2 regions of the Pseudomonas sp. ADAK2 TE3594 genome follow, and region 2 is predicted to be linked to the other one. Evidence: predicted binding sites of a transcription regulator. Region 2 holds the regulator's gene; the other holds the start of a gene.
The links. Region 2 encodes FliA, which starts transcription of late flagellar genes. Its sites were predicted from a motif close to CTAAAGTTTNNNNNNNNNNNGCCGNTAA; they were not measured.
Positions count from the first base shown of each region.

Region 1: a site for FliA is predicted at 2,223-2,250, ahead of AB7M22_RS27695 (methyl-accepting chemotaxis protein). Genes of this name have one in related genera too.

Region 1 is NZ_JBRJGV010000001.1:6,131,413-6,135,622, reverse strand. It holds gene AB7M22_RS27700 (SRPBCC family protein) at 1-89, shown strand, start outside; gene AB7M22_RS27695 (methyl-accepting chemotaxis protein) at 225-2,105, opposite strand; gene AB7M22_RS27690 (sigma-70 family RNA polymerase sigma factor) at 2,409-2,909, shown strand; gene AB7M22_RS27685 (FecR domain-containing protein) at 2,909-3,922, shown strand; gene AB7M22_RS27680 (TonB-dependent siderophore receptor) at 4,011-4,210, shown strand, end outside.
Region 2 is NZ_JBRJGV010000001.1:998,937-1,003,146, forward strand. It holds gene flhF (flagellar biosynthesis protein FlhF) at 1-1,113, shown strand, start outside; gene fleN (flagellar synthesis regulator FleN) at 1,232-2,062, shown strand; gene fliA (RNA polymerase sigma factor FliA) at 2,059-2,799, shown strand; gene AB7M22_RS04470 (chemotaxis response regulator CheY) at 2,967-3,338, shown strand; gene AB7M22_RS04475 (protein phosphatase CheZ) at 3,361-4,149, shown strand; gene AB7M22_RS04480 (chemotaxis protein CheA) at 4,203-4,210, shown strand, end outside.

The DNA of each region.
Region 1 (4,210 bases), 5.1 Mb from region 2:
GCGGTGAGCAAGCCCTGCCGGGGTTCAAGGATTTCCTTCAGGGGTTTACCGATGATGCGATGGGGAATGTGTTGAAGCTATTTGCTTAAGGCTTCGTTCTAGCGGTGACTGATCTACCGCTATCGCGGGCAAGCCCGCTCCCACAGGGGATGTGTGTACGACACAAACCATGTGGGAGCGGGCTTGCCCGCGATTGAACGATAACGCGGTTCAACTGAACTCAATCAGATCTTGAAACTATCAACCAACTGCTTCAACCGATTGGCCTGCTGAGACAACGCATCGCAATCCTTCAATGTTTCATTGAGGTTGGCCACGCTCTGCTGGTTCAGCAGGTTGATCTGGTTGACGTCGACGTTGAGGGTTTCCACCACGGCGGTCTGCTCTTCGGTCGCTGCGGCCACCGACTGGTTCATGCCGTCGATTTCGCCGATGCGCTGGGTCACGCTGACCAGACGCAGGCCGGCCTGGTTCGCCACTTCGACACTCTGCTCGCTGGATGCCTGACTGGCATTCATCGTGGTCACCGCTTCGCGAGAACCGATCTGCAGCGAGCTGATCATCTTGTGGATCTCTTCCGCCGATTCCTGGGTGCGATGAGCAAGGTTACGCACCTCGTCCGCCACCACCGCAAAACCACGACCGGCCTCACCGGCACGGGCCGCTTCGATGGCCGCGTTGAGCGCCAGCAAATTGGTCTGCTGGGAGATGCCTTTGATCACATCGAGAATGTGCCCGATGTTGTCGGTGCTCGCGTTCAGGGTTTCGATCTGCGTGCAGGACAGGCTGATTTTCTGCGACAGCTCGGTCATGGCCAGGATGGTTTTTTCCACCACCTGACGACCGTCATCGGCCTGCTCACTCGCACCGCTGGCGTGTTGCGAAGCATCGGCGGCGTTGCGGGCGATTTCCTGGGTGGCGGCGCCCAATTGGTTGATCGCCGCGGCCACGCTGTTGGTGCGGGCGCTTTGTTCGTCGGAGCCGATGATCGAAGCGTTGGACGATGCCATCACCCGTTGCGACAGGTCATGAACCTGACGGGTCGCCGAGGACACTTCGCAAATCGACGCGTGAATACGCTCCACGAACTGGTTGAAGGAGCCGCCCAACTCGCCGAACTCATCTTTGCTTTCTACGACCAGACGACGGGTCAGGTCGCCCTCGCCCTGGGCGATGTCCTGCATCGCACGACCCATCGTGGTCAGCGGACGCATCAGCACGTTAATCAGCAGACTCAGCAGTACTGCAATGGCGGTCACAGCGATGAACATCGCGATCAGCGCCGAGGTGCGGAACTGGCTCAGTGGTGCGTAGGCCTTGGCCTTGTCGATCGACAGACCGATGTACCACTCGGCATTTGGCAAACCACTCACCGGCGTGAACGAGAGGATGCGGTCCTGCTTGTTCAGTTCTACTTCCTGATTGCCTTTCCCGATACGGACACTGGAACCCGGATAGATGTCTTTCAGGTTCTTCATCACCTGATCCTTGTCCGGGCTGACGATTACCTGACCGTCGGCGCTGACGAGGAACGCGTGACCGATACCACCGAAGTCCACCGAGTTGATGATCTTCACCAGGGTTTCCAGACTCAGGTCACCGCCAACAACGCCCAGCAGTTCGCCTTGCTTTTTCACCGGCATGGCGATGGTCACCACCAACCCGCCGACCGCTGCCATGTAAGGCGGGGTCAGCATGGTCTTGTCGGCGACCACAGCTTGCTTGTACCAAGGCCGCTGACGCGGATCGTAGCCGTCCGGCATCTTCGCGTCAGGGCGCTGGGTGAACACACCATTGGCCTGCCCGACGTAGGTGAACTGGAAGTTAGAGGTGAGGGCGGGTTGATCGACCAGTCCCGGCAGATCGGCATTGGCGCCTTGATGAGCGACGTTCTGCGCGAGGTTTTCCAGGACCAGCACGCGGCCGCTCATCCAATTCTGCACGCTGCTGGCGGTCAGCTCGCCGGCTTGCTCAACAGATGACTCGAGGTTTTGTCGGATGGTGTTTCGCTGCAGATAGTCGTTGTACAAAGTGAACAACGCAAAAGCCAGCACCACGACGCCTGAAGCGGCCAGCAGGATTTTATGGCTGAACTTGAGATTCATTTCATGGGACTTCTTATGCAAAAAGTGGGGATGCGTTCCGGGTTGCAACATTCCATGTAACCGCGCAGACGGCATTCTGGGGCCGCTCTACTTTGGTGCACGCATGTCTCACCAGTCTTGTCGGCACGAGTGGGAGAAATCTTAGGGGTTTGTACGAAACCCGTCGGATAACCGCCGAACGGCGTACTAGAGGGTCCGCGCCGCAGTGTTTAGTGAGGGGCGCATGAACGGCAGTTGCAAATTTCCCGACCCTTGATGACAATGCGACTAATTATCATTTGTGACGTTCGGGCTGTTGCGTTCATGTCCTCACCTGAGTTTGCAGTACAGGCGCTTTACAGCAGCCATCACGGTTGGCTCAACACGTGGTTGCGCGCTCGGTTGGGCAATGCGGCCGATGCGGCGGATCTGGCTCAGGACACGTTCGTCCGGCTGCTGCAAAGAACCGAACGCCTGGAGCTCAAAGCTCCCCGCGCCTTTCTGCGAACCATCGCCCGCGGCCTGGTGATCGACCACTGGCGCCGTGAGGAAATCGAGCGCGCGTACCTGGAAACCATCGCCCATTTGCCCGAGGCCGAAACCCCGAGCGCCGAGGCACGGGCATTGGTGCTCGAATTGCTGGAAAGCATCGCTCGCATGCTTGAAGGCCTGAAGCCGAAAGTGCGTCAGGCATTTCTGCTGGCCCAGTGCGAAGGACTTACCCACAAGCAGATCGCCGAACACATGGGATTATCCCTACGATCAGTGGAACGCTATGTGGCCGACGCGCTGTATCACTGTTACGTGCTGCGGTATGAAGCGTGATGCCTGTGGATAACTCAGCGCTGAATCGCCGCGGCGAGCCTCATCAGCAGGTGGTTAAACAAGCCATCCATTGGTTGCTGCGCCTGCGTAACAACGCGGCCAACTCCAGACTGCGCCAGCAATGCGACGTCTGGCGAGCAGAACACCATGAACACGAACTGGCCTGGCAACGGGTGCAGTCCCTGCAAGCCGAGTTGAGCAGTAATTTGCGCGCGGTGCCCGGGGCTCAAGTCGCTTTCAACACTTTGGAAAACAGCGCGCAGGGATTGGGTCGGCGCCAGGCATTGAAGCTGCTGTCGGGCGCGTTGCTGATGGGTTCGGCGGCGTGGCTGGGCAAGGATGCGATCGGCTGGCAACAGTGGACCGCCGACTTCGCCACCGCCACGGGCGAGCGACGCGGTTTCCAGTTACCAGATGGCACGCGCCTGGAGCTCAATACCGCCAGCGCGGTGGACCTGGACTACACCGCGCAGCAGCGCCTGATCAAACTGACTCGCGGCGAGATCGTCGTGACGTGCGGCGTGGCAAGTGAAGGGGTTTCTCTTGGTCGACCGTTGCGAGTGCAAAACCGTCACGGTGTGTTCGAAAGTGTGGCGGCGCGCTTCATCGTTCGTCAGGACGCCGGCTGCACGCGGCTCAGCGTCACCAGCGGCGTGGTCGCAATCCATTCGCCACGGGCCGCCGATGGCCTGCCGATTCAGGTGCAGGCCGGGCAGAGTTATCTGATCGATCGAAGTCACGCACAGTTGGCACCGCCTCAAGACATGGATGCCGGCGCCTGGGTCGACGGCCTGATCGTCACCCGCAACATGCGTCTCGGGGATTTCATTAATGAAGTCGGGCGTTACCGTCCCGGCTATCTGACCTGCACGGCCGACATTGCCAACTTGCGGCTGTCCGGGGTTTTCCGTCTTGAAGACACCGACAAATTGCTGGCCATCCTGCCGCAAACCCTGCCGGTGCAACTGCGCTATCGCACGCGCTGGTGGGTGACGCTGGAGCGACAGGCCTGAATTATTTTTGGCGGGTTTTCTGAACAAGTCCGGCTTAGTCAGTAAGCACTTCAACTCTGCCTTCAGCGACTTCCTACGGAAACCTACAATGACTGTGCGCGCCATCAGTAAGAACCCTCTCCATTTCGCCGCGGAATCAGGCGTCTTGCGCCACGCCATCCGCGCGGCGCTGTTCTCGACCGCATTGGGTGTCGGCCTGCTGCCGACACTTGGTGTTGCAGCCCAAGGCAGCGAAGCCAGTAGCCACCGCTACAACATCGCCGCCGGCCCCTTGAGCGATGTGCTCAA
Region 2 (4,210 bases):
GTCACCGCCCAGGCCGAACTGAGCCTGCGTGGCGATGGCGAGAGCGATAAGAGCACCAATCGTCAGTTGTTCGCCGGCCTGCCGTTGACCGCCGCCGAGCCGCTGATCGAGCCGACGCTGGCCGAGCCTCGGCGCCCGGCACCTGCGCCTGCCGCGGCGACCGGCGTCGACCCGCGTGCGTTCGACTCGATGCGTTTCGAGCTCAACAGCCTGCGTGAACTGATGGAAGTGCAACTTGGCTCGCTGGCCTGGAATCAGCTGCAAGGCAGTCGTCCGGCCCAGGCCAACCTCTGGCGTCGCTTGCAACGCATCGGCCTGTCCGGCCCGTTGTCGCGCGATCTGCTGGCGCTGATTACCGACATCGAAGAACCCCGTCAGGCCTGGCGCATGTTGCTCGCGCATCTGGCGCGGATGATCACCACCCCGGAAGTCGAGCCACTGGAAGAGGGCGGCGTGATTGCCATGGTCGGCCCGGCTGGCATGGGCAAGACCACCACGCTGGCCAAGCTGGCGGCTCGTTACGTGCTCAAGTACGGCGCGCAGAACATCGCGCTGGTGAGCATGGACAGCTATCGCATCGGCGCTCAGGAGCAGCTCAAGACCCTCGGCCGGATCCTCAACGTGTCGGTCACCCACGTCGATCCGGGCCAATCCTTGGTGCAGGCACTGGAGCCTTTGCTGCGCAAACGCGTGGTGCTGATCGATACCGCCGGCTTGCAGGCCAGCGATCCGGCACTGCGTATGCAGCTCGAAAGCCTGGCCGGACGCGGCATCAAATCAAAAAATTATCTGGTCTTGGCAACCACCAGCCAGAAACAGGTTCTAACTGCCGCTTATCACAGTTACAAACGTTGCGGCCTTGCCGGCTGCATCCTGACTAAACTGGATGAAACGGCAAGCTTGGGCGAGGTGTTGAGCCTGGCCATTAGTCATGAATTGCCGGTGGCTTACCTGACCGATGGCCCGCGGATTCCGGATGATTTGCATCTGCCGCGTCGTCATCAGTTGGTCAGCCGTGCCGTTAGCGTGCAAATGCAGGAAGAACCCAGCGAAGAAGCCATGGCTGATATGTTCGCTGACCTTTACCACAGTCCGACCAAGCGGGTTGGCTGAGGTATTTAATGAACGGTTTTTGTACCTACATCGATGGTCTGCCATGCATTGTTCAGTTGGTGAACGCGCAGCCAGTAATGTGGCCTCCGTCTAAGTAAGACAAGGTAAAGAAAATAACATGGGCAGCATGCATCCCGTACAGGTGATCGCGGTGACCGGCGGCAAAGGTGGCGTCGGGAAGACTAACGTGTCAGTGAACTTGTCCCTGGCTCTAGCTGAGCTCGGCCGGCGCGTCATGCTGCTGGATGCCGATCTGGGGCTGGCGAACGTTGACGTCCTGCTGGGGCTGACACCCAAACGTACCCTGGCCGACGTGATCGAAGGCCGCTGTGAGCTGCGCGATGTGCTGTTGCAAGGGCCCGGCGGTATTCGCATCGTCCCGGCCGCATCCGGCACCCAGAGCATGGTTCATCTGAGCCCGGCCCAGCATGCCGGCCTGATCCAGGCCTTCAGCGATATCGGCGACAACCTCGACGTATTGGTGATCGACACCGCTGCGGGCATTGGTGACTCGGTGGTCAGTTTCGTCCGCGCAGCGCAAGAAGTCTTGCTGGTGGTGTGCGACGAGCCGACCTCGATCACCGACGCCTACGCGCTGATCAAACTGCTGAACCGCGACTACGGCATGAACCGTTTCCGTGTCTTGGCCAACATGGCGCAGAGCCCGCAGGAAGGCCGCAACCTGTTCGCCAAGTTGACCAAGGTCACGGATCGTTTCCTCGACGTCGCCTTGCAATATGTCGGTGCGGTGCCTTACGACGAAAGCGTGCGCAAGGCCGTGCAGAAGCAGCGTGCCGTCTACGAAGCCTTTCCGCGTTCCAAGTGCGCCCTGGCGTTCAAGGCCATTGCGCAGAAGGTCGATACCTGGCCACTGCCGGCCAACCCACGCGGGCACCTGGAGTTTTTCGTCGAGCGCCTCGTGCAACAAGCGGCAGGACCCGTCCTATGACAGCCAGTGGCTACAACCTCTACAAGAAGTCGGCACGTGACGCGCAGTACGAGCTGATCGAGCGTTACGCGCCACTGGTCAAACGCATTGCCTACCACTTGCTGGCGCGTTTGCCGGCCAGTGTCCAGGTCGAAGACCTGATCCAGGCCGGGATGATCGGCCTGCTTGAAGTATCAACCAAATATGACGCCAGCAAAGGCGCGAGTTTCGAGACGTACGCGGGCATACGAATCCGCGGCGCGATGCTCGATGAAGTGCGCAAGGGGGACTGGGCACCACGTTCGGTTCACCGCAATACCCGCATGGTCAGCGACGCGATTCGCTCGATTGAAGCTAAAACCGGCCGTGACGCTAAAGATCATGAGGTTGCGGCCGAACTCCAATTGAGTCTCGACGATTATTACGGGATTTTGAACGACACCCTCGGCAGCCGGTTATTCAGTTTCGACGATCTGTTACAGGACGGCGAACACGAAGGGCTGCATGAGGATGGCGCCAGTGCTCATCTCGAGCCGTCACGCGATCTGGAAGATGAACGCTTCCAGGCGGCGCTGGCGGACGCGATTGCCAATTTGCCGGAGCGTGAGCGACTGGTGTTGGCGCTGTACTACGACGAAGAGTTGAATCTCAAGGAAATCGGTGAGGTCCTGGGGGTCAGCGAATCGCGGGTCAGCCAGTTACACAGCCAGTGCGCGGCCCGTTTGCGGGGGCGTTTGGGGGAGTGGCGAGCGCGCTGAAGGCAGTGTGGGGACACTGCGAATGGAGCTGGTGTGGTGTTGAACTGCGCCGGTCTCGATCTGTTGTGCTCCAGACAGTCATTGAGTGCTTTGCCGGATTGATTGAAATGGCGCGTCCAGGTGCTGGGCGCGTTTAAGACTGCTTGGAGGTCGAATTGGACAAGAACATGAAAATCCTCATCGTTGATGACTTCTCAACGATGCGGCGGATCATAAAAAACCTGTTGCGTGACCTTGGGTTCACCAACACGGTCGAGGCTGACGATGGCACCACTGCCATTCCGGTTCTCAACAGTGGGAGCATCGACTTTCTGGTAACGGACTGGAACATGCCTGGCATGACCGGTATCGATCTGCTGCGTCACGTGCGCGCCGATGAAAAGCTCAAGCACCTGCCGGTGCTGATGGTGACCGCTGAAGCCAAGCGCGAGCAAATCATCGAAGCGGCCCAGGCCGGTGTAAATGGCTATGTGGTCAAACCCTTCACGGCCCAGGCGTTGAAAGAAAAAATCGAGAAGATTTTCGAACGCATCGGTTGATGGACTGCGCCACGGGGGAGCTATGGAGCATAAAGAATCTTCAATGGGCGATTTTGAATCGACCCTGAAAAAACACGCGGTCGAACTGGTCGAGAGCCTTGAAAAAGGCAGGTTTGGCGATGCGGTGCAATTGATCCATGAGCTCAATCAGACCCGTGACCGCGGCCTGTATCAGGAGGTAGGCAAGCTCACCCGCGAGCTGCATAGCGCGATCGTCAATTTCCAGATTGACCCGCACATGCCGCAAGCCGAGGAAGTGTCTCAGATCACGGATGCCACCGAGCGCTTGGGGTATGTGGTCAAGCTGACCGAGGCCGCGGCGAACCGCACCATGGACCTGGTGGAAAACGCCACGCCGCTGATCAACAGCCTGAGCGACGAAGCTCAGGCGCTGAGCACGGATTGGGGACGGTTCATGCGTCGCGAAGTCGGGGCTGAAGAGTTCCGCGAACTGGCCCGGCGCGTCGACGGTTTCCTGACACGCAGCAGCGAAGATAACCGCGTCGTGTCGAGCAACCTCAACGACATTCTCCTGGCCCAGGATTACCAGGACCTCACCGGTCAGGTGATCAAGCGCGTGACCCAGTTGGTCACCGAAGTTGAAAGCAATCTGCTCAAGCTCGTGCTCATGGCCAGTCAGGTCGACCGCTTTGCGGGTATCGAACATGACCGTGATGCGATGCTGGCTGAAAAAGATCCGCAAAAACATCTCTCTCAGGGTGAAGGTCCGCAGATTCATGCCGATAAAAGAGAAGACGTTGTGTCCGGTCAGGACGATGTGGACGATTTGTTATCCAGCCTAGGATTTTAGAGTTTTAGCATTTTAGGTTTTTTAGGTTTTTAGACCTCAGGAGCACCCCCTTAATGAGCTT